Pseudoxanthobacter soli DSM 19599: one gene and its partner. Each later gene encodes a partner of the first gene's protein in a complex. Links are inferred from orthologs where the notes say so. Each region holds a gene or a part of one and is shown on either strand. Other genes may lie near its edges.

Region 1 (11,013 bases):
CCGACGAGATCTTCGGGCTTGAGCCGCGCGCGGACATCCTGCACCGCGTCGTGCGCTGGCAGCTCGCCAAGCGCCAGGCCGGCACGCACAAGACCAAGGACCGGTCCGAGATCGCTCGGACGGGCAAGAAGATGTACAAGCAGAAGGGCACCGGCCGTGCCCGTCACGGTGCCGCGAGCGCCCCGCAGTTCCGCGGCGGCGGTAAGGCCTTCGGTCCGGTGGTGCGTTCCCACGCCCACGACCTGCCGAAGCAGTTCCGTGCCCTCGGCCTGCGTCACGCCCTGTCGGCGAAGCTGAAGTCCGAGAGCCTGGTGATCGTCGACGACGCCACCGCGGCCGAGCCGAAGACCAAGGCGCTGCAGGCCAAGCTCGGCGCGCTGGGCTTCAGCGACGTGCTCGTGATCGGCGGCGCCGAGATCGACGCGAACTTCAAGCTCGCGGCGCAGAACCTGCACTATGTCGACGTGCTGCCGGTCCAGGGCATCAACGTCTACGACATCCTGCGGCGCGACACGCTGGTTCTGACCCGTTCCGCCATCGAGAGCCTCGAGGAGCGGTTCAAATGACGAACCTGAAGCACTACGACGTGATCGTCGCTCCGGTGATCACTGAAAAGGCGACCGTGCTTTCCGAGCAGAATAAGGTCGTCTTCAAGGTGGCGAAGACCGCCACCAAGCCGGAGATCAAGGCCGCTGTCGAAGCGCTGTTCGGCGTGAAGGTGACGGCCGTGAACACGCTCGTCCGCAAGGGCAAGGTTAAGCGGTTCCGTGGTGTCGTCGGGCAGCAGTCCGACGTCAAGAAGGCGATCGTGACGCTGGCCGAGGGCCAGTCGATCGACGTCACCACGGGCCTGTGAGTCGAGGTCGGACGCCATGGCACTGAAGCATTTCAAGCCGACGACGCCGGGCCAGCGCCAGCTGGTCATCGTCGATCGGTCCGACCTCTGGAAGGGCGCGCCGGTCAAGACTCTGACCGAGGGCCTCTCCTCGAAGGGCGGTCGCAACAACAACGGTCGCGTCACCGTCCGCTTCCGCGGCGGTGGACACAAGCGCACCTACCGCGTCGTCGACTTCAAGCGTCGCAAGATCGACGTGCCGGCGGTGGTGGAGCGTCTCGAGTACGATCCGAACCGGTCGTCGTTCATCGCGCTGATCAAGTACGAAGACGGCGAGCTGGCCTACATCATCGCCCCGCAGCGTCTGGCTGTCGGCGATGGCGTGGTCTCCGGCGCCGCGGTCGACGTGAAGCCGGGCAACGCGATGCCGCTCGGTTCCATGCCGGTCGGCACGATCGTCCACAATGTCGAGCTGAAGCCCGGCAAGGGTGGCCAGATCGCGCGCTCGGCGGGCACCTACGCCCAGATCGTCGGCCGTGACCAGGGCTACACGATCCTGCGCCTGAATTCGGGCGAGCAGCGCCGCGTTCTCGGCACCTGCTTCGCGACCGTCGGTGCGGTGTCGAACCCGGACCACGCCAACATCAATCTCGGCAAGGCGGGCCGCTCGCGCTGGCTCGGCCGCCGTCCGCACAATCGCGGCGTCACCATGAACCCGGTCGACCATCCGCACGGCGGTGGTGAAGGCCGCACCTCGGGTGGCCGTCATCCGGTGAGCCCGTGGGGCAAGCCGACCAAGGGTAAGAAGACCCGGCGCAACAAGGCCACGGACAAGTTCATCGTCCGCAGCCGCCACGCCAAGAAGTAAGGGGCTCAGCCGTGTCTCGTTCCGTCTGGAAAGGCCCGTTCATCGACGGGTATCTCCTCAAGAAGGCCGACAAGGCGCGTTCCGCCGGCCGGGCCGAGGTGATCAAGATCTGGTCGCGCCGTTCGACGATCCTGCCGCATTTCGTGGGCCTCACCTTCGGGGTCTACAACGGTCAGAAGCACATTCCGGTCCTCGTTCAGGAGGACATGGTCGGCCACAAGTTCGGTGAGTTCGCTCCGACGCGGACCTTCTACGGTCACGCGGCCGACAAGAAGGCGAAGAGGAAGTAACGATGGGTAAGCCGAAGCGCGAGCGGGCGCTCAAGGACACCGAGGCGAAAGCTGTCGCCCGGAGCCTTCGGGTTTCCCCTCAGAAGCTCAATCTTGTCGCCCAGCTCATCCGGGGCAAGAAGGTCGGTGCGGCACTTGCCGATCTGACCTTCTCGCAGAAGCGGATCGCTCGCGACGTGAAGAAGACGCTCGAGTCTGCGATCGCCAACGCCGAGAACAATCACGATCTCGACGTGGACGCCCTTGTGGTGGCCGAGGCGTATGTCGGCAAGGGCCTGGTGATGAAGCGGTTCTCGCCGCGCGGTCGCGGCAAGGTGGGCCGGATCGAGAAGGCGTTCTCGAACCTCACCATCGTCGTCCGTGAAGTCGAGGAGGCGGCCTGATGGGTCAGAAAGTCAATCCGATCGGTCTGCGCCTGGGCATCAACCGGACGTGGGACTCGCGCTGGTACGCCGACCGTGCCCAGTACGGCCAGCTGCTGCACGAGGATCTGAAGATCCGCGCGGCTCTGACCAAGGAGCTGAAGCAGGCCGGCGTCTCGAAGATCGTCATCGAGCGTCCGCACAAGAAGTGCCGCGTGTCGATCCACACCGCCCGTCCGGGCGTAGTGATCGGCAAGAAGGGCGCCGACATCGACAAGCTGCGCAAGCGCATCGGTGAGATGACGGACTCGGAAGTCCACCTCAACATCGTCGAGGTGCGCAAGCCCGAGATCGACGCCAACCTGGTGGCTGCCTCGATCGCCCAGCAGCTGGAGCGCCGCGTTGCGTTCCGCCGGGCGATGAAGCGGGCCGTGCAGTCCGCGATGCGCCTCGGAGCCGAGGGCATCCGCATCAACTGCTCGGGCCGTCTCGGCGGCGCCGAAATCGCGCGCATGGAGTGGTATCGCGAAGGTCGCGTGCCGCTGCACACCCTGCGCGCCGACGTCGATTACGGCGTGGCGACGGCTCGCACGGCCTACGGCACGTGCGGCGTCAAGGTGTGGATCTTCAAGGGTGAGATCCTCGAGCACGATCCGATGGCTTCCGAGCGCCGTGCGCTCGAAGGCGGCGGTGAGAGCGGTGGTGGACGCCGCCGGAGCGAGGCGGCCTGAGGGCCGACTTCCCTGACAGGCAGGCGGGAATAAGAGACGTACCATGCTGCAACCGAAGCGCACGAAGTTCCGTAAGCAGTTCAAGGGCCGCATCCACGGCGTCGCCAAGGGTGGGTTCGAGCTCAGCTTCGGCGGGTTTGGCCTGAAGGCCCTGGAGCCGGAGCGGGTCACCGCCCGGCAGATCGAGGCGGCGCGCCGCGCGATCACGCGCGAGATGAAGCGTCAGGGCCGCGTGTGGATCCGCGTGTTTCCGGATGTTCCGGTCACTGCGAAGCCCACCGAGGTCCGCATGGGTAAAGGCAAGGGCGCCATCGAGTATTGGGCGGCCAAAGTGAAGCCGGGCCGGATCGTGTTCGAGATCGACGGCGTGTCCGAGGAGGTGGCCCGCGAGGCGCTGCGTCTCGGCGCCGCGAAGCTCCCGATCCGCACCCGCTTCGTCCAGCGCATCGCCGAGTGACGGTGTCGTTCGGGTTCAAGGAGACGATTGCCATGAAGGCGAGCGACGTTCGGACCAAGACCGTCGATGAGTTGAACGACGAGTTGGCCAAGCTTAAGAAGGAGCAGTTCAACCTGCGCTTTCAGAAGGCGACGGGCCAGCTTGAGAACACCGCGCGCGTGCGGATTATCCGTCGCGACATCGCGCGGATCCAGACCATCCTGCGCGACAAACTGAGCGCTTGAGGAGGCAACCATGCCGAAACGCGTGCTTCAGGGCATCGTCGTCAGCGACAAGAACGACAAGACCATCGTGGTGAAGGTCGAGCGCCGCTTCACCCACCCGCTTCTGAAGAAGACGGTCCGGCGCACGAAGAAGTACCAGGCTCACGATGAAGCCAACACCTACAAGGTGGGCGACGTGGTGCTGATCGAAGAAGGTCGGCCGATGTCGAAGCTGAAGCGTTGGGTCGTGGTCGGCGCGGTCGCGTCGACCGGTGAAGCGGTGGCGGGCTGAGCCCGAGGAAGGTTCTCGGCCGCAACGGGCGGCCGGGATGACCCCGCGGGACAAGAGATTATAGAGGCGGCCAGTCATGATTCAGATGCAGACTAACCTCGATGTGGCGGACAACTCCGGCGCGCGTCGTGTCATGTGCATCAAAGTGCTTGGCGGCTCCAAGCGGAAGTACGCTTCGGTCGGCGACATCATCGTCGTCTCGATCAAGGAAGCGTCTCCCCGGGGCCGCGTCAAGAAGGGCGACGTGATGAAGGCGGTCGTCGTCCGCACGGCGAAGGACATTCGTCGTCCGGATGGCAGCGTGATCCGCTTCGACCGCAATGCGGCCGTGCTCATCAACAATCAGAAGGAGCCCGTCGGCACCCGTATCTTCGGACCGGTGCCGCGCGAGCTCCGCGCCAAGAACCACATGAAGATCATTTCGCTTGCGCCCGAGGTGCTGTGATGGCCGCAAAGATCAAGAAAGGCGACAAGGTCGTCGTCCTTGCCGGTCGTGACAAGGGTCGGACCGGCGAAGTCATCGAAGTCCGTCCGTCGGAAGACCGGGCGGTCGTTCGTGGTGTGAACATGGTGCGCAAGCATCAGAAGCAGAGCGCGAAGGAAGAGGGCGGCATCATCTCCAAGGAAGCCGCGATCCACCTCTCGAACGTCGCGCTGGCGGACCCGAAGGACGGCAAGCCGACCCGAGTCGGCTTCAAGGTCCTGGAGGACGGCCGCAAGGTGCGCGTTGCGAAGCGTTCGGGAGAGACGATCGATGGCTGAGGCGGTTTATGAAGCCCGGCTCAAGAAGCACTACGTCGACGTTGTTCGACCGAAGCTGATTGAAGAGTTCGGCTACAAGAATCCGATGGAAGTTCCGGCGATCGACAAGATCGTTCTGAACATGGGTGTCGGCGAGTCCACCGGCGACTCCAAGAAGGCGTCGGTCGCTGCCGGCGACCTGGCGAAGATCGCCGGCCAGAAGCCGGTCATCACCCGGGCCCGGCTGTCCATCGCGAGCTTCAAGGTTCGCGAGAACATGCCGATCGGCGCCAAGGTGACCCTGCGCCGCACCCGGATGTACGAGTTCCTGGACCGCCTGGTCACGATCGCGCTGCCGCGCGTCCGCGACTTCCGCGGCCTGAATCCGAAGAGCTTCGATGGCCGCGGCAACTATGCCATGGGCATCAAGGAACACATCATCTTCCCGGAGATCGACTACGACAAGATCGATCAGGTCTGGGGCATGGACGTCATCGTCTGCACGACGGCGAAGACGGACGACGAGGCGCGGGCCCTCCTGCGCGCCTTCAATTTCCCGTTCCGGCAGTGATCGGGCGGAGCGGAGTTTGACCGATGGCTAAGAAGAGCTCTATCGAAACCAATAACCGCCGGGCGAAGCTCGCCAAGCAGTATGCCGCGAAGCGCGCGCGTCTTAAGGCGGCTGCGGTCGATGAGTCCCTGTCGCTCGAAGAGCAGTTTCAGGCGCGCCTCAAGCTCGCCGAGCTGCCGCGGAATTCCGCGCTCGTGCGTGTGCGGAACCGCTGCGAGGTGACCGGGCGGCCCCGGGCGTATTATCGCAAGTTGAAGATGTCGCGCGTTGCGTTGCGCGAACTCGGCGGCCTCGGGTTGATCCCGGGCCTTGTCAAGTCGAGCTGGTAAGGAGAACGGTCCCATGACGATGACCGATCCCTTGGGTGACATGCTGACCCGCATCCGCAATGCGCAGATGCGACGCAAGTCCAAGGTCGCCACGCCGGCTTCGAGCCTGCGCGGCCGGGTGCTGGACGTTCTCGCGTCCGAAGGCTACATCCGTGGCTACACGTCCGTCGATTTCGAAGACGGGCGCTCGGAATTCGAGATCGAGCTGAAGTACTACGATGGCGAGCCCGTCATCCGGACGATCGAGCGCGTCTCGAAGCCCGGCCGGCGTGTGTATGCCTCGGTGAAGGCGCTGCCGCGCGTCGCCAACGGTCTCGGCGTTTCGATCCTGTCCACGCCGAAGGGCGTGATGAGCGATCACGACGCCCGCGACCAGAATGTCGGCGGCGAGGTTCTGTGCCGCGTCTTCTGATGCGGCGCCGGCTGGCACGATCCGCCGGCCGGTGAAACGAGATTGAACGGGTAGGTGAGCGATGTCGCGGATTGGCAAGAAGCCCGTCGTGGTTCCGGGTGGAATCACGGCGACCGTCGACGGACAGACCGTTTCGGTGAAGGGACCGAAGGGCCAGCTGGCCTTCGTGGTTCACGATCTGGTCGCGGTCGAGCAGACGGCGGATGGCATCACGGTTACGCCGCGCGACGAGTCCAAGAAGGCTCGGTCCCTCTGGGGCATGTCGCGGACGATGGTGTCGAACCTGGTGGTAGGCGTCAGCAAGGGTTTCGAGCGCAAGCTCGAGATCACGGGTGTCGGCTACAAGGCGGCGGTGCAGGGCAACAGCCTGAACCTGTCGCTCGGCTACAGCCATGATGTGGCCTTCCCGATCCCGGAAGGCATCACCATCACCTGCGCGAAGCCGACCGAGATCCTGGTCTCGGGCATCGACAAGCAGAAGGTCGGCCAGGTGGCCGCCGAAATTCGCGAGTGGCGCCAGCCGGAGCCCTACAAGGGCAAGGGCGTGCGCTATGCGGGCGAGTTCATCGTCCGCAAAGAAGGCAAGAAGAAGTAACGGGTGGCAGCGATGGCGAGACATCTTACGACAGACGAGCGTCGCCGCGCCCGCGTGCGGCGTGCCCTCAAGGCGGCGGCGAACGGTCGGCCGCGGCTCAGCGTGTTTCGGTCCTCGAAGCACATCTATGCCCAGATCATCGACGACGCCGCCGGCGTCACGGTGGCTGCGGCCTCCACGCTCGAGAAGGATCTGCGCACCGATCTGAAGACCGGCGCGGATACTGCGGCGGCTTCGGTCGTCGGCAAGCTGATCGCCGAGCGCGCGACGGCTGCGGGTGTGAGCAAGGTCGTGTTCGATCGCGGCGGGCGCATTTATCACGGGCGCATCAAGGCGCTCGCCGAGGCCGCCCGTGAGGGCGGTCTGGATTTCTGACGACACCGCAGCCGGCTGAGGGGCCCTGGGCCAAACCGGGCCGCGAAGAAATCAAGGACTATGGAATATGGCTCGAGAGCGGGAACGGGAAGAGCGCGATAGCGAATTCGTCGACAAGCTCGTCCACATCAATCGCGTCGCGAAGGTGGTCAAGGGTGGTCGGCGTTTCGGCTTCGCTGCGCTCGTCGTCGTCGGTGACCAGAAGGGACGCGTCGGCTTCGGACATGGCAAGGCGCGTGAAGTGCCTGAGGCGATCCGCAAGGCGACCGAAGCGGCCAAGCGCGGCCTGATCCGCGTTGCGCTGCGCGAGGGACGTACGCTGCATCACGACGTCGCCGGCCGCCACGGCGCCGGTCGCGTGATCCTGCGCGCTGCCCCGGCCGGTACCGGCATCATCGCCGGCGGTCCGATGCGTGCCGTGTTCGAGACGCTGGGCGTGCAGGATGTCGTGGCGAAGTCGCTCGGCTCCTCCAACCCCTACAACATGGTGCGCGCGACGTTTGCCGCGCTGAAGCACGAGGACAGCCCGCGCTCCGTCGCGGCTCGCCGCGGCATCAAGGTGTCGGCGCTGCAGGCGCGTCGCCGTGACGTCGATGCGGATGCGGCCGCCGAGGCGTGAGCCAGGCAGGCCCGAGAACCGAGGGCGCCCGGATGGGCGCCCGCATGATCCGGGATTGAACCGATGACCGAAGCCAAGAACACCATCACGGTCGAGCAGACCGGCAGCCCGATCCGCCGGTCGGCCGATCAGCGGGCGACGCTGGTCGGTCTCGGCCTGAACAAGCTGCACCGTCGCCGCACCCTGCAGGATACGCCTGCGGTGCGCGGCATGATCACCAAGGTCGCCCACCTCGTCCGTATCGTGGACGAGGCGTGAAGGAGTCCCGTCCATGAAGCTCAACGAGATCCGGGATAATCCGGGCGCCACGAAGTCGCGCATGCGCGTCGGTCGCGGCATCGGCTCCGGCAAGGGCAAGACGGCCGGCCGCGGCGTGAAGGGTCAGAAGTCCCGCACCGGCGTGGCGATCAAGGGCTTCGAAGGTGGCCAGATGCCGTTGCATCGCCGCCTGCCGAAGCGCGGCTTCAACAACATCTTCCGCAAGAGCTACAACGTCGTTTCGGTCGGCCGCATCCAGCAGGCGATCGATGCGGGCCGGCTCGATGCGTCGGCTGTTGTCGATGCCGAAGCGCTGAAGGCGGCCGGCGTGCTGCGTCGCGTGAAGGACGGCGTCCGCCTCCTCAACGACGGCGAACTCACCGTTGCGGTGAAGTTCTCGGTCGAGGGCGCCTCGGCGGCCGCGATCGCGGCGGTCGAGAAGGCCGGCGGCTCGGTCGCGCTGAAGTCCGGCGAGACCGCGGAAGCCTGATGACGAACGCCGGCCGGGTTCGGTCGGCGTTTTTCATTCGGGGTTCGTCGGCGGTTTCCGGCGAACGCGGGCTACGGCTCTCATCGGTATCTGAACGCTCTTCGGGACCGCGGTCGCAAGATCGCGGTCGTGTCGCGAGAAGGGTACCCCGGTGGATCGGCCTCCCGGCCGGTCACCAAAAGGCGACAGGTCATTCCTAAAATTGCCTGCGACCCGATGCGGGCATTGTCGCGCGGTGGAATTGGACTAGGATCGCGGCCCGAATCGAGGGCACGCGTGGCCCTTGGACCCTCAATGGCTGGAACGGGCCTGAACCGGCGTGCTCGCCGCAAGACGGTTGCCCGATTTCGAACATGCGGATGCGTTTTGATGCGCGCCGCCATGCGGCCTGGGTCTGACAGCGGCGAGCGGAGCGGAACATGGCATCGGCGGCTGAGCAACTCGCATCGAACTTGAATTTCGCTGCCTTCTCGAAGGCGAGCGAACTCAAGAAGCGCATCTGGTTCACGCTGGGCGCGCTGCTTGTCTATCGCCTCGGCACGTACATCCCGCTGCCGGGAATCAACCCCGACGCGCTCGCCCAGGCCTTTTCCGGCGCCCAGCGCGGCCTGCTCGGCCTGTTCAACATGTTCGCCGGCGGCGCCGTCGGCCGCATGGCGATCTTCGCGCTCGGCATCATGCCGTACATCTCGTCCTCCATCATCATCCAGCTGCTGACGACCGTCGTGCCGTCGCTGGAGGCGCTGAAGAAGGAAGGCGAGAGCGGCCGCAAGATCATCAACCAGTACACCCGTTACCTGACGGTGCTGCTGGCGGTCGTGCAGGCCTATTCGATCGCCATCGGCCTCGAGGCGGCGCAGAACGTCGTGATCGAAGGCGGCTGGTTCTTCCGGGCCTCCACCACGGTGACGCTCGTCGGCGGCACGATGTTCCTGATGTGGCTCGGCGAGCAGATCACCGCGCGCGGTATCGGCAACGGTATCTCGCTCATCATCTTCGCCGGTATCGTCGCCGGCCTGCCGACGGCACTCGCCGGAACGCTGGAGCTCGGCCGCCAGGGCGCTATCTCCACGGTGGTGATTCTCGCGATCATCGTGCTCGTGGTCGTCGTGATCGCCTTCATCGTGTTCATGGAGCGCGCCCAGCGCCGGCTCTTGATCCAGTATCCGAAGCGCCAGCAGGGCAATCGCATCTTCCAGGGCGAGTCGTCGCACCTGCCGCTGAAGCTCAACACCTCGGGCGTGATTCCGCCGATCTTCGCCTCGTCGCTGCTGCTGATCCCCGCGACCGCGTCGAGCTTCGCCGCGAGCGCCAATATCGGCTGGCTGACCACGGTCACGACGCTGCTCGGCCACGGCCAGCCGCTCTACATGGCGCTTTATGCGGCGCTGATCGTGTTCTTCGCGTTCTTCTATACGGCGATCGTGTTCAATCCGACCGAGACCGCCGACAATCTGAAGAAGCACGGCGGCTTCATCCCCGGCATTCGGCCCGGCGAGCGCACGGCCGAGTACATCGACACCGTGCTCACGCGCATCACCGTGCTCGGCGCTATATACCTTGTGCTGGTTTGCCTTCTGCCCGAATTTCTAATATCGGCGACAGGTGTGCCGTTCTATCTCGGCGGCACCTCGCTCCTGATCGTGGTGAGCGTGACCATGGACACGGTCTCGCAGGTTCAGGGGCATCTGCTCGCCCACCAATACGAAGGGCTCGTGAAGAAAGCGAAGCTCGGGGGAAAACGTCGATGAGACTGATATTGCTCGGACCGCCCGGGGCCGGGAAGGGCACCCAGGCGGCTCGCCTGGTGGAGCGGCACGGCATCGTGCAGCTTTCGACCGGCGATATGCTGCGGGCGGCCGTGCGTGACAAGACCCCTGTCGGCCTGCGGGCGCAGGACATCATGGCGCGTGGCGAGCTCGTGCCCGATGCCGTGGTAGGCGAGATCGTCGCCGACCGCATCGAGGCGGCGGATTGCGCGCGCGGCTTCATACTCGACGGATTCCCGCGCACGGTGGCGCAGGCCGAGATCCTGAAGGATCTGATGGCGCAGAAGGGGCTGACCCTCGACGTCGTGATCGAACTCGTCGTGGACGAGTCGGCGCTGCTCGGCCGCATCGAGAAGCGCGCCCGCGAATCGGGCGCCGCCGTTCGCGCGGACGATACGCCCGAGGCGCTGAAGAAGCGCCTTGAGGTCTACCGCGCCCAAACCGCGCCGGTTTCCGACTATTACCGCGCCGCGGGACTGCTCCAGACCGTCGACGGCATGCTGAATGTCGACGAGGTGACGGAGCGGATCGAGGCGGCGATCAAGGCCAGTGTGGCCTGAAACGACCATGAGAACCGGATCGCGGCGGTTGACTGTATCGCCGCGATCCATTAAGGAACGGCACCATTTCGCGATCGTGATGCGATCGGTGCCGGTGGCCGAGAGGCGACCGGAGCCGGTCGTTGCGTGCTTGAGATCGTCCGGGTGATGGAATCGTAAGCGCGATTCGTTGCCGTTCGGTTTCGGGTGCCGAAGTTCGAGACCAGCGACTGCCGGCTTCGCGCCGGTGAAGAACGTTGCCCCGCCGGTGTCGGCA
Region 2 (16,401 bases), on another replicon or contig:
GCGCAACAGCACCGCGGGGCGGGGAGTCCTTATCGCCGACGCCTGACAGGACGGGCGACGGACGGACGAGGCCGCGCCGAAGTCGGCTGCGAACCACCCTGCGCGTCGCAAGCCTCACGCTGGCCGTTCTGGTGGTGGTCGGCGTCACCGCGGTCGCCATCGATTTCCTTCACTTCGTCCAGACCGTCGCGACGGCTGAGCGTCCGCAGGACAGCAAGGCCGATGCCATCGTAGTCCTGACCGGCGGTGCAGACCGCATCCCCGGTGGCCTGGACCTGCTGCGCGAGGGCCGGGCGGAGCGGATGCTGATCTCCGGTGTCGGCCGGCGCGTCACCGAGAACGCGCTGATCGCCCGTGCGCCGGACGTCGCCGGGTTCGCCGATTGCTGCATCGACCTCGGGCGCGAGGCGGCCGATACCATCGGCAACGCCGCGGAAGCGCGCAAATGGGCCGAAGAGCGTGGCTTCCACTCGCTGTTCGTGGTGACGAGCACCTATCACATTCCGCGCACCCTCGCGGAGTTCGGCGCCGCTCTTCCGGGGCGGCAACTCATCCCCTATCCGGTTCCCGATCCCGGCATCCATCTCGACCACTGGTACGACCGCCCCAAGACCGTCCGCGTGCTGGTGCGGGAATATTTCAAGTACCTGATGGTGCGTCTGCGTCTCGGGGCCGAGCGGATCGGCCTCGTCTCCACCGCGAATGCCTCGCCGCATCTCCCGCCGGCCTCGCCCAATCCATCATGATGCGGGGGCCTGTTCCGGTCGCCGCGGGACGCAAATTGTCTTTCCAGGCAACGGATCGATATCTCTGGCGCCGCAATCGGCTATAACGGCGCAGAAATCATGGGCCCACGACCGTCGATCCTTATGCTTCGCATCCGCTCCGTCCTGTTCGTCGTCGCCTTCTATGCCGTGTTGATCGGCTACCTTCTGACGACGTGGCCGTTTTTCCTCATCCCGGGGCGGGCGCCCTGGCGCATCGTCATCTCCTGGGCCCAGGTCAGCCTGTTCCTGCAGCGCTGGATCGCCGGAACGCGTGTCGAGTTCCGTGGACGGGAAAACATTCCGGACGGCGGCTTCCTAATCGCGGCAAAGCATCAGTCGATGTGGGAGACCTTCGCGCTCATTCCCTGCTTTCCGGAAGCCGACTTCATCCTGAAGAAGGAACTGCTGGCCATTCCGGTGTTCGGCTGGTGCGCGGCGCGCATGGGCATGATCCCGGTCGACCGGAACGGCGGCCGCAAGGCTCTCGTTGCGATGTGCAAGGACGCCAAGAAGGTCGTCGATGACGGCCGGCAGGTGGTGCTGTTTCCCGAGGGCACCCGCCGCCCGCCCGGAGCGCCGCCGGACTACAAGGTCGGCATCGTCTTCCTCTACGACAAGCTCGGCCAGCCCTGCCTGCCGGTCGCGCTCAATTCCGGGCTGTTCTGGCCGCGTCGGTCGTGGGTGCGCCGGCCCGGCACCATCGTCGTGGAGTTCCTGCCCCCGATCGAGCCCGGCCTGGACCGCAGCACGTTCATGAGCCGGCTTGAAAACGAGATCGAGACCGCGAGCGACCGCCTGATCGCCGAGGCGCTGGCCGCGCCAAACCCGCCGCCGGTGCCGGAAAGCTTCGCCCGCAGAACCGCTGCAGGCCCGCTGTGAGCCGCGCATTCGTCAAGGAATCAGACGGCGAAGAGGCCCTGCCGGAACGCCCCGTCGGCCCGGAGCGAAATCTCGTCACCCGCCGCGGGCTGGCGCTGATCGAGGCCGAGATCGCGATCCTCAGAGACGCGCTCGCGGTTGCGACCGCCGCTGGGGACCGGAGCGCCGTCGCACGCGCATCGCGCGACCTGCGGTACTGGACCCGGCGCCGCGCCAGCGCCGAACCGATCGATCCGCCGCTGCCTGCCGATGGTGAGCCGGCAAAGGTATCGTTCGGGGCCCGCGTGACGGTGGAAGACGAGAACGGGCGGCAACGCTCCTACCGTCTCGTCGGCGCGGACGAAGCGGAGCCCGCCAGCGGGCGCATCGCCTGGTTCGCCCCGGTCGCCCGGGCCCTGATCGGACGGGAGGTCGGCGACGAAGTGACACTTCCAGGCGGAACAGCCGAGATCGTCGCCATCGACGTGACGCCTGAGCCCACCTGAAGCCGGCCCGCCTCAGTCGCGCCTGAGATAATGGTAGCGGTATATCTCGGCAAACCCGAGCCGGTCATAGGCCGCGGCCGCGGCGGCGTTGTCCGCCTTCACCTGAAGCCAGCCATGTGTCGCGCCGAGCGCCCGGCCGTGGGAGAGCGCCGTGCGAACCGCGCGTGTGGCGTGACCTTCGCGGCGGGCATCGGGCCGGGTCACGACCTCGAACAGGCCCGAGAGAGAACCGTCCGTGACCGATAGCGTCGCCGCGGCAGGCCGGCCGGCGGCATCGTACGCGACCGAAAGCGCCGCCGGCGGCGCGATACGGTCGAAGATCCCCGCGAGCAGGTCGCGAAAGCGGGCGGCCTCCCCGCCGAGCGCGACGATGATGTCGGCCCAGCGCGAGCGCTCCCCCGGCGGATCGGTCAGGAGATCCGTCGCCGGCTCGGCTTCGGCGACGGCCGGCCGATCGAGCAGGACCCGCAGCACCCGCGTGTGATCGAACGGCGCGAATCCCCTGGCCAGCAGTTCCGCCTCGACTGCCGGCGGCATCAGCGGCGTCCATCGCGCGAGGGGCGGCGCACCGAGCCGCTCGCAATGACCGAACATCGCCGCGAGCCGCTCGGCGACGCGGGCATCGTCGGCGGGATCGAGCACCGAAAGCGCATTCGCCCGCTTGGAGGGGTGACCCGGCGTGAGACGCAGCATCCATGCGCCGTCGACGACGAGATGGCGCGACGGCCAGGAATTGATCGTCGCGTCTTCCAGCCGGCGCACGAGGGCCGGATCGATCGCGGCGGATGCCGGCGCACGCGCTTCCATCCTCGCCCTCCGGTAACTCGCACGGGGCGCCGGCGGGGCCGGCGCGCATCCTGCAGGGTTCAGCTGCGATAATCGCCGTTGATGGCGACATATTCCTTGGTGAGGTCGCACGTCCACACCGTCGCCTTGCCGCGGCCGAGGCCGAGGTCGACGCGGATCGCGATCTCCGGGCGCTTCATCACCGCGGAGGCGGCGTCTTCCGAATAGTCCGGATCTCGAGCGCCGTCGACGGCGACGCGCACGTCGCCGAACCAGATCGCCAGCCGGTCGCGCTCAGCCGGCTCGCCGGCCTTGCCGACCGCCATCACGATACGGCCCCAGTTGGCGTCCTCGCCGGCGCACGCGGTCTTCACCAGCGGCGAGTTGGCGATGGAGAAGGCGATCTTCTTGGCCGACTTCGCCGACGTCGCGCCTTCGACCGTCACCGCCACGAACTTCGTCAGCCCCTCGCCGTCCTTCGCCACGAGGTGGGCGAGTTCCAGCGAGAGCGACGCGAGTGCGCGCCGGAATCCGGCAAGGCGGCGGTCGGTCGCCTCGGTGATCGGCGCGATCTGGGCCTTGCCCGTGGCGAACATCAGCAGCGTGTCGGATGTGGAGGTATCGCCATCGATGGTGATGGCGTTGAACGAACCGTCAGCCGCCCGCGCGATCAGCGACTGCAGCACCGGCGCCGCGATCGGGGCATCTGTCGCGATGAACGACAGCATCGTCGCCATGTTCGGCGCGATCATGCCTGCGCCCTTGGCGATGCCGTTGATCGTGACCGTCTCGCCGTCGATCTTCAGCGTGCGGCTGGCGACCTTGGGGAAGGTGTCCGTGGTCATGATCGCACGCGCGGCGTCGAGCCACGGGCCGGGGGCGACGCGCGCCGCGGTATCGGACAGCACCGCGGAGAATTTCGAAGGGTCGAGCGGTTCGCCGATCACGCCCGTGGAGGCGAGGAACACCTCCTCCGGCGCGCATCCGACCACGGCCGCGGCCGCCTCGGCGGACAGCCGCACCGTTTCGCGACCCTTGAGACCGGTGAAGGCGTTGGCGTTGCCGGAATTGACCAGAAGCGCGCGCGCCTTGCCGGCGGGCAGGTTCGCCCGGCACCATTCCACCGGCGCCGACGGGCAGCGGGTGGTGGTGAGCACGCCGGCGACCGTGGTGCCGGGATCGAACACCGCGAACAGCACGTCGGTGCGGCCGCGATATTTGATGCCCGCCTCGGCAGTGGCGAAGCGCATGCCGGCGACCGGCGGAACGTCCGGGAAGACGGACGGGGCGAAGGGAGAGATGTGGGCGCTAACGGCCATGTGAGCCTCCGGCGGGACGGCTCCCGTTTGCCCCAAGGCAGGCGCGTTCGCAAGCCCCGTCCGCGCCGCAGGCGACGGGATGAAAACGCGCTCTTTTCCCGGCTCAGTAATCCGAGAGCGTGATGTCGTCGCTGTATTCGACCCCCTCGACCTCCTTGATGATCGCCTGTCCGCAGATCACGCGGCCCTTGACGGCATCGAAGGTGAGCGAGGGTGAGCCCTGGAGCTGCCAGCCCTTGTTGAGGGCGGCGCTGACGCGCTTGCAGAAGCTGGCATCATCGGGGCCGGTCAGGAAGCGGTAGAGGCGCATGGCGGTCTCGAATGCGGTCGCTGGAGAATGTTTGCCCACCAATCAGATGGGCTCCGATCGCAGGGCACGCAAGGGAAGACGGGGGTCGGCTCAGCCGTCGAGAAGCGCGCCGAGGCCCTCCGCCGCGCGGCTCGGCGCGAAGGCGACGATCTCGGCGTCCACCAGATCGAACTGCAGGAAGGGATCGGAGGCAAGGAAGTCGCGCAGGTCCGCCTCGCTGGCGGCGCGGGCGATGATCACACCGCCGGTTCTCGGCACCTTGCGGCCCGACAGCACGAAGATGCCGTCGGAGAAGCCCCGGTCGACGAAGGCCATGTGGGCCGCCATGTGCGGCTCGATTTCCGCGAAGGCGACCTTGTAGGTCAGGATGACGAGGAACATCGGAGCCGGCCGCCAAAGCAAAGGCCCGCAGCGGGATGTCCCGCCGCGAGCCAAATCGTCATTGCACCAAGGTCGTCACTGCACCAAGGTCGTCACTGCGCGGGGGTCGCCGGGGCGGCCGGGGCCGCCGGCGGCTTCGCGCTGGCGTCGATGATGTCGATCTTGGCGTTCTTCTTGAGGTCGGCGAGCACCGTCTCGAACTTCTCGCGCAGAAGCAGTTCGTGGATCTGGCCCTTCACCTCGTCGAAGGACGGCGGCGCCTTCTCGCGCTTGTCCTCGACCTTGATGACGTGCCAGCCGAACTCGGTCTCCACCGGCTGGTCGGTGATCTTGCCGACCTGCAGTGCGACGGCCGCCTGCTCGAACGGCTTCACCATCTGGCCCTCGACGAAATAGCCGAGGTCGCCGCCCTGCTTGCCCGAACCGGTGTCGATCGACTTCTCCTTGGCGATGGTCGCGAAGTCGGCCCCCTTCTTCAGCTCCTTGATGATTTCCTCGGCCTCGGCCTTGGTCTTCACCAGGATGTGGCGGGCATGGATCTCCTGCTGCTTCGGCAGCTTGGCGATCTCGGCGTCGTAACGCGCCTTCACCTCGGCGTCGGTCACCGAGTTGGAGACGTCCTCGCTGATGTAGGCGTTGCGAAGCGCGCGGGTGCGCAGGTAGTCGATCCGCTGCTGGAAGGCGTCGGTCTTGTCGATGCCGGCCTTCTGCCCTGCCTGGGCGATCAGCTGCATGTCGATCAGGACGTCGGTCAGCACGTGACGGCGATCGGCCTCGGGAATACGCGCGAGCTGGTCGGAGAAGTCCTCGGAGACGAAGCCGAGATCGGCCTCGGTGATCTTCGCGCCGTTGACGGTGGCCACCACCGTGTCCGGGCTCTTCTTCTCGGCGGCGGCAGCGGGAGCCGGCGTCTCGGACTGGGCGAGCGCGGGAACTGCGGCGCCGAGGGTCGTCGTGACGAGCAGTGCGGCCGCCAGCGAACGGGCGGCATCACGGAAGGAGGGGGTGAAGGACATGAGTTCCGGCTCCACAGGGCGGCGTCGCCGCCCGCCGTTGATTGGACGGGCAAGACGCCCGCTTCGGTTTTTCCGCGGTCTGGAGCGCCCGGATGAGCGCGCCGCCGCAAGAAGGCTTCCATCGACGCCGGATCGCCCGATCCCGCCCCGCCGATCGCCGCGCTCCAGGGCCTAGAAGCCGGGCGTTGCACCCGGCCGGACCGGCCCTGAGCCTTGGCGTGGGCAGGATTTCCACCCGACTTCGGCGAAATATGGACGTTTCCGTGCCGACGACGTTACAATTCGGCAATGTTTCCGCTGGCAATCCGAGGGTCCGGCGGGCGGTTGCAAGCCGTCGCGCCGTCGATCTCCGCGCCTGCGGTCCGCCGGAACGCGCATCGCAGCCGCATCTCCCGCAAGAACCCGGCCGTTCTCCCCGTCGCGGGCCTGATTTCCCGCCGTCGGCGCCGTGCCGTTTTCACGCAGAACACGCCGCGACGGCCCTGGCGGGCCCCCGGTGCCGGGTGCGCGCGCACTTTGTCCGAAAGCCGCAGCGTTGACAACCACGGACCCCGTTCTTATGTCTCGCGGCGGGCCGGACCGTGCGCGAGCGCGGCTGCGATGGCGTGCGTCCGCCCGGGTGCCGACCATCCGATCCTCGGCCGGCCGCCTTCTCGCCCCAGTTGCCGTCTTCAAGATCATAATGACGTCATGATCGAAGCGGCATTCGGGGCGTACGGCAACCCGCCGCAGGGATCGCAAACCGGAGACGGGCGGCGAGCCCTCCTCGATCTGTTCCGAGAGGAAAGTTGCACATGGCCGGTCTCGGCGCCCTCGCCCGCAAGATTTTCGGGTCGTCGAACGATCGAAAGGTGAAGGGCTACCGTGCCCGTATCGCCGCGATCGGAGCTCTCGAAGCCGAATTGAAGGCACTCTCCGACGACGCCTTGCGCCAGCGGACCGACACCTTCCGCCAGGAAGTCGCCAACGGGCGCAGCCTGGACGATCTGCTGATTCCCGCGTTCGCCACCGTGCGCGAGGCATCGCGGCGCGCCATGGGCCAGCGCCATTTCGACGTTCAGCTCATCGGCGGCATGGTGCTGCACGACGGCAAGATCGCCGAGATGCGCACCGGTGAAGGCAAGACGCTGGTCGCGACGCTGCCGACCTACCTGAACGCATTGTCCGGCAACGGCGTCCACGTCGTCACCGTCAACGATTATCTCGCCCGCCGCGACGCGGAGTGGATGTCGCGGGTCTACGGGTTTTTGGGACTGTCGACCGGCATCATCGTCCACGGCCTCAATGATGCCGAGCGGCGCGCCTCCTATGCCGCCGACATCACCTACGGCACCAACAACGAGTTCGGCTTCGACTATCTGCGCGACAACATGAAGTACGAGCGCGGCTCGATGGTCCAGCGCGGCCACGGCTTCGCCATCGTCGACGAGGTGGACTCGATCCTGATCGACGAGGCGCGCACGCCCCTCATCATTTCCGGCCCGCTCGACGATCGCTCGGACTTCTACAACACCATCGACGCCTTCATTCCCCGTCTCGAGGCCGACGACTACGAGGTGGACGAGAAGCAGCGCACCGCATCGTTCACCGAATCCGGCAACGAGCGACTGGAAGTCTGGCTGAGCGAAGCCGGCCTTCTCAAGGGCGGCTCGCTCTACGACATCGAAAATGTCTCCGTGGTGCATCACCTCCAGCAGGCGGTGCGGGCCCACAAGCTGTTCCAGCGCGACCGCGACTACATCGTGCGCAACGGCGAGGTCGTGATCATCGACGAGTTCACCGGCCGCATGATGCCGGGCCGGCGCTATTCCGACGGCCTCCACCAGGCGCTGGAGGCGAAGGAACGCGTCCAGATCCAGCCCGAGAACCAGACGCTCGCCTCGATCACCTTCCAGAACTATTTCCGCATGTACGGCAAGCTCGCCGGCATGACAGGCACGGCCGCGACGGAAGCCAACGAGTTCCTCGACATCTACGGCCTCGAGGTGGTCGAGATCCCGACCAACCTGCCCGTGAAGCGCATCGACGACGACGACGAGGTCTACCGCACCGTTGCGGAGAAGAACCACGCCGTGGTCGAAGTCGTGCTGGACTGCAAGAAGCGCGGCCAGCCGGTTCTCGTCGGCACCACGTCGATCGAAAAGTCCGAGCAGCTCGCCGCCGACCTGCGCAAGGCGGGCTTCCGCCAGCGCGACCTGTCCGAGCCGTTCGACGGCCGCCCGCCGGCGCCCGACGACTTCGTGTTCCAGGTGCTCAACGCCCGCTATCACGAGCAGGAAGCCTACATCATTGCCCAGGCCGGCGTGCCCGGTGCGGTGACCATCGCCACCAACATGGCGGGCCGCGGCACCGACATCCAGCTCGGCGGCAATCTTGAGATGCGGGTCGCCCGCGAACTCGCGGACCTCGAGGACGGCCCGGAGAAAGAGGCGCGCGTCGCCGAAATCCGTGCCGATATCGCCCGGCTGAAGGAGCAGGCCCTGGCCGCCGGCGGCCTCTACGTCATCGGCACCGAGCGCCACGAGAGCCGCCGCATCGACAACCAGCTGCGCGGACGCTCCGGCCGCCAGGGCGATCCCGGTCACTCGCACTTCTTCCTGTCCCTGCAGGACGACCTGATGCGCATCTTCGGGTCCGATCGCATGGACGGCATGCTGCAGCGCCTCGGCCTGAAGGAAGGCGAGGCCATCGTCCATCCCTGGATCAACCGGGCGCTGGAGAAGGCGCAGCAGAAGGTCGAAGCCCGCAACTTCGACGTCCGCAAGAACATCCTGAAGTACGACGACGTGATGAACGACCAGCGCAAGGTCGTGTTCGAGCAGCGCATCGACCTGATGAGCGCCGACAACGTCGCCGATACGGTCGCCGAGATGCGCCATGTCGTGGTGGACGAACTCGTCGCCAAGCACATCCCCGAGCGCGCCTATCCCGAGCAGTGGAATTCCCAGGACCTTCAGGACGACGTGCGCGTCTACTTCAATCTCGACCTGCCGGTCGTCGAATGGGCCCGCGAAGAGGGCATCGCCGACCAGGAAGTGCGCGAGCGTCTGAAGACCGCCGCCGACGAGGCCGCCGCACGCAAGGTCGCCCAGTATGGCGAGCCGATCATGCGCCAGGTCGAGAAGGCGGTGCTGCTGCAGACCCTCGACCACCTGTGGCGGGAGCACCTGTCGACCCTCGACCACCTGCGCTCGGCGATCCACCTGCGCGGCTATGCCCAGCGCGATCCCTTGAACGAGTACAAGTCCGAGGCATTCACGCTGTTCGAGGCGATGCTCGCCCACCTGCGCCAGCAGGTCACCGGCCAGCTCGCCCGCGTCGAACTGGTTCAGACGCCGCCGCAGCTCTCCGAGGAGGCGACGCTTGCGACCGCCATCGCCGAGCACGAGGACCCTGTGACCGGCGAGAACGAGGTCGTCGAGGCGGCGGCTGCGTTCCAGCCAGCTCCGGCTGCGGACCGCAACCCCGCGGATCCGGCGACGTGGGGTCGCGTCGGCCGTAACGAGCCCTGCCCGTGCGGCTCGGGCCGGAAGTTCAAGCACTGCCACGGCCAGTTCGTCGCCTGATAGCGACCGGCTAGAGACGTGCCGCCGGACGGATGCGTCCGGCGGATGAAAAGGGTCGTCCGGCCCTGGAAAATGCGCGCGGGACGCCACACGTGAGCGAAACGCCTCAGGCCGCCGGCGCAGGCGCGGCCCGTTGTCCGGACCGGTACACCGCCACATGGCAGAAAAGCCGCGCTCGATCCTCCTTCTCGCCAATCCGAAAAGCGGACGCGCGGCACAGGGCCTCGATTCGGCCCTCGCCGCCTTCGGCGATGCCGGCATCGCCGTCGAGCGCGAGGCGCCCGGCGATTGCGACGCCCTCGCCGAGACGATCCGCAGCCGCGCCGATGCGTTCGATGCCGTGGTGCTGGCCGGTGGCGACGGCACGGTGAACGCCGCCGCCGAGGCGCTTGCCGAAATCCGCAAGCCGTTCGGCCTGCTGCCGTTCGGCACCGCCAACGATCTTGCCCGCACCCTCGGCATTCCTGTCGGCGCCGCAGCCGTTCGCACCATCGTCGAGGGCCGGACCCGGGCGATCGACCTCGGCCGCGTCAACGACCGGGTGTTCGTCAACGCCGCCAGCATCGGGTTGCCCGTCTCGGTCGCCCAGCACCAGGACGCCGCGTTGAAGCGCCGGCTGAAGGCGCTGAGCTACTTCGTCACCGCGGTGCGGGCCTTCAAGTGCTGCACCCAGCGCTTCACGGTGTGGATCACGGCCGATGGGGTGAAGGATTCTCTGAAGACCATCCAGGTGACCGTCGGCAACGGGGTGCATTTCGGCGGCGGCCTCAAGGTCGGCACCGACGCCGAAATCGACGACGGCATGCTCGACGTCTTCGCCATCGACGCCGACACCCTACCCCATCTCGTGCAGGCGGCCTTCGCGGTGCGATTCGGCCTGCACCGCACCAGCCGCTATACCCGCACCTTCCGCGGCCATCACGTCCGGGTGGAAACGCGCCATCCCCGGCCCGTCAACACCGACGGCGAGATCACCACCATGACGCCTGCCGTGTTCAGCGTGGAACGGGCGGCATTGAAGGTCTACGCGCCGCCCGCCCCGGGGCGGAGCTGACCGGGCACGGCTTGACCTGCCGGCCCGGCAGGCTACCGTTCCTCGGCTCTCTGCCTTCCTCTCACGACAGGATCACCCGATGCTGCGCCTCGTGCTCGTCGCCGCCTGCGCCCTCGTCGACAGCGATGGCCGCGTGCTCGTCTCGCAGCGGCCGGAAGGCAAGGCGCTCGCCGGCCTGTGGGAGTTCCCCGGCGGCAAGGTCGAGCCCGGCGAGCGGCCGGAGGAGTGCCTGATCCGCGAACTCGACGAGGAACTCGGCATCACCGTGGAAAAGCCCTGCCTGGCGCCGCTGACCTTCGCGAGCCACGCCTACGACGACTTCCACCTGCTGATGCCGCTCTATGTGTGCCGGCGCTGGAAGGGCGCGCCCGCCGGCCGGGAGGGACAGGCGATCCAGTGGCTGAAGCCGGCCAAGCTGCGCGGGCTTCCCATGCCGCCGGCCGACGAGCCGCTGATCGCGCACCTGATCGACCTGATCCGCTGACGCTCCTGCGGAGGCATCGAAGCATCAGGCCGACTTGTCCTGCGACCCCGGGATCCGGGGCGGTGACAGCGGGCCTGCCTCAGAAGTCGCAGGCGATGCCCTTCACTTCCCAGTCGCCGAAGCGCACCGGTTCGGGGCCGTCGCGGCCGTTGATCTCACGCGGCAGCGCCTGGGCGTCCGAAGCCGCGCTCGCGCGCCGGGCTTCGGCCTCCGCCAGCGCGCGCTTCGCCGCTTCGGGCAGCGTCGCCGGATCGCGCGGCTGCGGCTGGGTGGAATCGTCCTCGGTCACGGCTTTCTCCCGTCGATCTCATCGCCCGCCGGCTTGCGGCAAACCGGCGCCGTTCCCATCATATAGGTGTCCCGCCGGGCACATCCATCCGGATGAACGCGATAGCCCCGGCGGAGGCGAGAGAGTTGTCGAGAGGGAGACCAACGTGAACTATTTCCGCACGGCTCTGCTGCTCGCAGCTCTGACCGCGCTGTTCATGGGGGTCGGCTACCTCATCGGCGGTCAGAGCGGCATGGTGATCGCGTTCGTGATCGCCGCGGCAATGAACGTCTTCAGCTACTGGAATGCCGACCGGCTGGTGTTGTCGATGTACCACGCGGTCGAGGTCGACGCGCGCAGCCACCCCGAGTTCTACGGACTGGTGCAGACGCTGGCGCAGCGGGCGAACCTGCCGATGCCGCGGGTCTACATCATCGACGAACCGCAGCCGAACGCCTTCGCGACCGGGCGCAACCCGCAGAACGCCGCCGTCGCGGCCACCACCGGCCTGCTGCGGCTGCTGAGCCGCGAGGAAGTCGCCGGCGTGATGGCCCACGAACTCGCCCATGTGAAGAACCACGACACCCTGATCATGACGATCACCGCGACGATCGCGGGCGCGATCTCCATGCTGGCGAACTTCGCGTTTTTCTTCGGCGGCAACCGCGAGAACAACCAGGCCGGCTGGCTGGGCACGCTGGTGGCGATGATCGTCGCACCCCTTGCCGCGATGCTGGTTCAGATGGCCATCAGCCGCACGCGGGAATATGCTGCCGACCGCATGGGCGCGGAGATTTGCGGCGAGCCGGAATGGCTGGCCTCGGCGCTGGAGAAGCTGGCCGTCGGCGCGCATCGGATTCCGAACGCGTCCGCCGAGGCGAATCCGGCGACGGCGCACATGTTCATCATCAATCCCCTGAGCGGGCAGCGGATGGACAACCTGTTTTCGACCCACCCCAACACCGAGAACCGCGTCGCGGCGCTGATGGAGCTGGCCGGCCGCTGGAGCGGCCCGCGCGGCGGCGCCCCCCACGGTCAGGGCTTCGCGCAGCCGGGATTTCCGCAGCAGCAGGGCTTCGGCCGGTCCACCGGTCCGGCTCCGTCCGGCCCGTGGGGACAGGCGCGACCGCAGGATGACGGCCGCCGTCCCGGCAGCCGCGGACCCTGGGGTTGAGCACGGGAAGCCGGGCGGACGGCGAAAACCGCAGCAAAGGCGGCAACCGGCGCGGCCCCGGTGACCACAATGGCGGTGCTGCTTCGGAAGGTCATGTCCAGCGAACGGCCTCCGGCAAGAGTGTTGGTGGCAAGAATTCCGTCAGCAAGGCGTCCGGCAATAAGACGTCCGGCGGAAAGAATGGCGGTGGAAAGCCTGGTGGCCGCCGGCCTTCACTGAAGCCCGGCCTTCCGGCGCGCAGCGCCGCAGCCGCCATCATCGACGCCGTTCTGGGCGGCCACTCGCTCGATGCCGCGCTCGACCCGGTGGATGGCGCCTCGGCGCTGGCCGTGCTGCCGGAGCGCGATCGTGCGCTCGCCCGCGCCATCGTCGGTGTCTCCCTGCGCCGTCTCGGGCAGATCGAGGACGCTCTCGGGCGGCTCGTCACGCGCCCGCTGCCCGCGAAGGCGCGCGCCGTGCACGCGATCCTCGTGATCTCGGCGGCGCAGCTCCTGTTTCTCGATGTGCCCGACCACGCCGCTGTTTCGCTCGCCGTCGACCTCGCCCACGCCGACCGCCACACCGAGCACTACGCCACCTTCGTCAACGGCGTAATGCGCGCGCTCGCGCGCGGCCGGGCGGAGATTCTCGCCGCCCAGGATGCACCGCGCCTCAACACGCCGTCCTGGCTCTATGAACGCTGGAGCGCGGCCTACGGCGTGGAAGCGGCAGGCCGCATCGCCGAAGCCCACATGGGCGAGGCCGCGCTCGACCTCACCGTGAAGTCCGACCCGCAGGGCTGGGCCGAGCGGCTCGGCGGCACCGTTCTGCCGACCGGCAGCGTTCGGCTCACCCCGCGCGGCCAGATCGAGCGGCTGGACGGCTATCTCGACGGTGCCTGGTGGGTACAGGATGCGGCCGCCGCGTTGCCGGCCCGCCTCCTCGGCGATGTCGCCGGCAAGCGCGTAGCCGACCTTTGCGCCGCGCCCGGCGGCAAGACCGCCGAACTCGCCGTGGCCGGCGCGCGCGTCACGGCCGTCGACATCTCGCCGGCCCGGCTGGAGCGCCTTGCCTCCAATCTCGCGCGGCTCGGGCTCCATGCCGAGATCGTCGTCGCCGATCTCGCCGAATGGCAGCCCGAAGCGCCGTTCGACGCCGTGCTGCTCGATGCGCCCTGTTCCGCCACCGGCACCATCCGCCGCCATCCGGATGTGGTGCGGCTGAAGGGTCCGGCGGATATCGCCGCGCTCGCCGCGCTTCAGGCGAGCCTGCTGCGGCGCGCCGCCGGCTGGGTCGCACTGGGCGGCACGCTCGTCTACTGCACATGCTCGCTGGAGCCGGAGGAAGGCGAGCAGCAGATCGCCCGCTTCCTCGCCGAAGGCGCCCCCTTCCGACGCGTTCCTGTGCGTGCGGACGAGATCGGCGGCCTTGCCGAATGCCTGACCGCCGACGGCGACCTGCGCACCCTGCCCTTCCACCTGCCCGCGACCGATGACCGCCGTGGCGGCCTCGACGGCTTCTTTGCCGCGCGTCTTGTGCGCGTCGAGGACTGAAAGCGGCCCAAAACCGCGTCGCCGGCATCAACCTGGTAACCAATCGGCGCGTATCATCGCCGCGGAAGTGTTTGAATCCGGGGCCGTTCCTTCCGCGCGGGCGATATCGTCCGGTCTGGGGCGCACCGGCGGGCGAGGTGCGAATGGCGTCGAAACCGGCGAGGCGGACCCCCATCTGGCGGCTGTTGTCGCGCCGGATCGCGGCGGATCTGCGTCTCGGTTTCCGGCTGTCGGCGCTCGGCCGCTGGACGCAGATGGGCGCGACGCCCGAACGCCTCCTGATCGCCCATCAGGACATCCGCACCGCCGACCCGACAGTTGCCGCCGACATCTATGCCGGCGTGTTCGTGTTCTCCGGCCAGATCGTCGAGGCGGGCGGCCGCTCGCCGTTCGAGATCGAGCCCGCCCCCTCGCCGGAGTGGGCGGCGGCGCTGCACGGTTTCGGCTGGCTCCGGCATCTGCGCGCCTCCGATTCGCCGCTGTCCCGCTCCAACGCCCGCGCGCTCGTCGACGATTGGGTCCGCTCCTCGGCGAAGCTGCCCGACATCGCCTGGCGGCCGGACGTGGTGGCGCGCCGCATCCTGTCGTGGCTGTCGCAGTCGCCGCTCATCCTCGAAGGCTGCGACCGGCCGTTCTACCAGCGCTTCATGCGCTCGCTCGCGCGGCAGGTGCGCTTCCTTCGCCACAGTTTCTCGGACGTGCAGGACGGCCTGCCCCGGCTTCAGGCCGCCGCCGCGCTCGTCGCCGCCGCCGTCTCGATCTCCGGCCAGGAGCGCCATGTCCGCAGCGCGCTCCGGGTGCTCGACCTCGAACTCGAACGGCAGTTCCTGCCGGACGGCGGCCACGTCTCCCGTAATCCAGCCGCGATCCTCGACGCGCTGATCGAGATCCTGCCGATCCGGCAGGCGATCTCGGCCCGCGGCGTCTCCCCTTCGCCGACGCTCATGGGCACCATCGACCGGATGATGCCGATGATCCGCTTCTTCCGGCACGGCGACGGCAGCTTCGCCCGCTTCAACGGCGTCGGCGTCACCCCCCGCGGGCTCGTCGCCACCGTGATGGCCCACGACGACAGCTTCGGCACTGCCCCGGCGAACGCGAGCCACTCCGGCTACCAGCGGGTGGAGGGTGGCCAGGCGGTGGTAATCATGGACACCGGCGCGCCACCGCCGGCCGCCGTCAGCGCCAGCGCCCATGCCGGTGCGCTTTCGTTCGAGTTCTCGTCCGGGCAGAACCTCATCGTCGTCAATTGCGGCGCCCCGGCGTCGAACCGCGGGGAGTGGCGCACCGCCGCCCGGTCCACCGCGGCGCACTCGACCCTCGTCGTCGACGACGCCTCCTCGGTGCGCTTCCTGAGCGGCCGGCTGGAGCGCTGGCTGGGCCCCCTCATCCTCGAAGGTCCCGGCCCGATCGAGGTCCACCGCGAGGACACGCCCGACCACGTCGTGCTCACCGCCGCTCACGACGGCTACCAGGGCCGCTTCGGCGTGATCCACGAACGCGCTATCGCCCTGACCGCCGACGGCAGGCGGCTGAACGGCATTGACCGGCTGCAGCCGGCCGAGGGCAGCGCCGCGATGGCGGAACGCTACGCCATCCGCTTCCACCTTCACCCCTCGGTGCGCGCCAGCCGCGCCGCCGGCGGCAGCTCGGTGCTGATCGTCTGCCCGGACGGCGAGGCCTGGCAGTTCACCGCCAACGGCGCCGAGATCGCGCTGGAGGAATCGATTTTCCTCGCCGGCCTTCAGGGCGTGCGCCGCACAGAACAGATCGTGCTGCACGGCCGCGTCGATGCGAACCCCGACGTCGCCTGGCGGTTCGACCGCCAGGCCGCCGGCCGCAGCGCCGCGCGCCGCGCTCCACCGTCCGAGGCGCCCCGGCTGTTCTGATCCGGCTGCCGTCGCAGCCCGCCCGCACCTGCACCGCAGCGACATGCCAGCCCGCCGGCCGCCGAGGTTTCGGGCGGCATCGATTCGTGCTAACCCGCGCGCGACTTCAATCCCACGGAGCCCTGCTGCGATGTCCGTCACCGTCAAAGAGATCGCCACGCCCGATCGCGTCGCTCTCAAGCGCGCCCTGATCTCGGTTTCCGACAAGACGGGCGTGGTGGAGTTCGCCGCCGCGCTCGCGGCTCAGGGCGTCGAGCTCGTCTCCACCGGCGGCACCCGCAAGGCGATCGCCGATGCCGGCGTTCCGGTCATCGACGTCTCCGTGATCACCGGCTTCCCGGAGATCATGGACGGCCGGGTCAAGACGCTGCATCCGAAGGTCCATGGCGGCCTGCTGGCGGTGCGTGACGATCCCGAACATGCCGCGGCGCTCGCCGCCCACGGCATCCCCACCTTCGACCTCGTGGTGATCGACCTCTATCCGTTCGAGA

Evidence for each region.
Region 2: the proteins of secY (region 1) and secA are in contact, whole or in part, in a crystal structure (PDB 3DIN), measured with the Thermotoga maritima proteins. The link is inferred for Pseudoxanthobacter soli DSM 19599 from one-to-one orthologs. Residues at the interface, in WP_004081795.1 of Thermotoga maritima: Glu108, Gly109, Glu110, Glu111, Ala236, Glu237, Arg238, Arg239, Ile240, Thr241, Ile242, Gln243, Tyr244, Ala245, Arg246, Arg247, Val248, Thr249, Gly250, Arg251, Arg252, Val253, Tyr254, Gly256, Ala257, Ser258, Thr259, Tyr260, Leu261, Pro262; in WP_004082002.1 of Thermotoga maritima: Glu261, Ala262, Arg263, Lys300, Ala301, Arg302, Thr303, Ile304, Ile305, Leu323, Tyr324, Asp325, Pro326, Val329, Ser330, Tyr333, Ile336, Lys340, Phe345, Val349, Glu363, Phe364, Tyr374, Ser375, Gly376, Gly377, Glu393, Ile395, Thr482, Ser483.

The regions. Positions count from the first base shown.
Region 1 is NZ_FRXO01000015.1:75,499-86,511, reverse strand. What follows is about bases 8,117-11,013. They hold secY (preprotein translocase subunit SecY), read left to right. Parts: upstream 8,117-8,847; coding sequence 8,848-10,179; downstream 10,180-11,013. Other genes in these bases: BUF17_RS21115 (adenylate kinase), read left to right, coding at 10,176-10,757; rplO (50S ribosomal protein L15), read left to right, coding at 8,117-8,428. Outside these bases: rplD (50S ribosomal protein L4), read left to right, coding at 1-566; BUF17_RS21210 (50S ribosomal protein L23), read left to right, coding at 563-856; rplB (50S ribosomal protein L2), read left to right, coding at 873-1,703; rpsS (30S ribosomal protein S19), read left to right, coding at 1,715-1,993; rplV (50S ribosomal protein L22), read left to right, coding at 1,996-2,376; rpsC (30S ribosomal protein S3), read left to right, coding at 2,376-3,086; rplP (50S ribosomal protein L16), read left to right, coding at 3,130-3,543; rpmC (50S ribosomal protein L29), read left to right, coding at 3,576-3,767; rpsQ (30S ribosomal protein S17), read left to right, coding at 3,778-4,038; rplN (50S ribosomal protein L14), read left to right, coding at 4,115-4,483; rplX (50S ribosomal protein L24), read left to right, coding at 4,483-4,800; rplE (50S ribosomal protein L5), read left to right, coding at 4,793-5,350; rpsN (30S ribosomal protein S14), read left to right, coding at 5,374-5,679; rpsH (30S ribosomal protein S8), read left to right, coding at 5,693-6,091; rplF (50S ribosomal protein L6), read left to right, coding at 6,153-6,686; rplR (50S ribosomal protein L18), read left to right, coding at 6,699-7,061; and 3 more genes. UniProt on the Escherichia coli protein: The central subunit of the protein translocation channel SecYEG. Consists of two halves formed by TMs 1-5 and 6-10.
Region 2 is NZ_FRXO01000005.1:55,232-71,632, reverse strand. What follows is about bases 6,341-9,709. They hold secA (preprotein translocase subunit SecA), read left to right. Parts: upstream 6,341-6,737; coding sequence 6,738-9,509; downstream 9,510-9,709. Other genes in these bases: BUF17_RS13060 (lipid kinase), read left to right, coding at 9,667-9,709. In the rest of the region: BUF17_RS13105 (YdcF family protein), read left to right, coding at 132-746; BUF17_RS13100 (lysophospholipid acyltransferase family protein), read left to right, coding at 846-1,646; BUF17_RS13095 (GreA/GreB family elongation factor), read left to right, coding at 1,643-2,131; BUF17_RS13090 (GNAT family N-acetyltransferase), read right to left, coding at 2,144-2,938; bifunctional glutamate N-acetyltransferase/amino-acid acetyltransferase ArgJ, read right to left, coding at 2,998-4,236; BUF17_RS13080 (DUF1737 domain-containing protein), read right to left, coding at 4,340-4,546; BUF17_RS13075 (YciI family protein), read right to left, coding at 4,637-4,927; BUF17_RS13070 (peptidylprolyl isomerase), read right to left, coding at 5,020-5,943; more of BUF17_RS13060, read left to right, coding at 9,710-10,563; BUF17_RS13055 ((deoxy)nucleoside triphosphate pyrophosphohydrolase), read left to right, coding at 10,643-11,047; BUF17_RS13050 (DUF1674 domain-containing protein), read right to left, coding at 11,127-11,336; zinc metalloprotease HtpX, read left to right, coding at 11,482-12,489; BUF17_RS13040 (RsmB/NOP family class I SAM-dependent RNA methyltransferase), read left to right, coding at 12,705-14,021; BUF17_RS13035 (heparinase II/III family protein), read left to right, coding at 14,165-15,910; purH (bifunctional phosphoribosylaminoimidazolecarboxamide formyltransferase/IMP cyclohydrolase), read left to right, coding at 16,041-16,401. UniProt on the Escherichia coli protein: Required for protein export, interacts with the SecYEG preprotein conducting channel.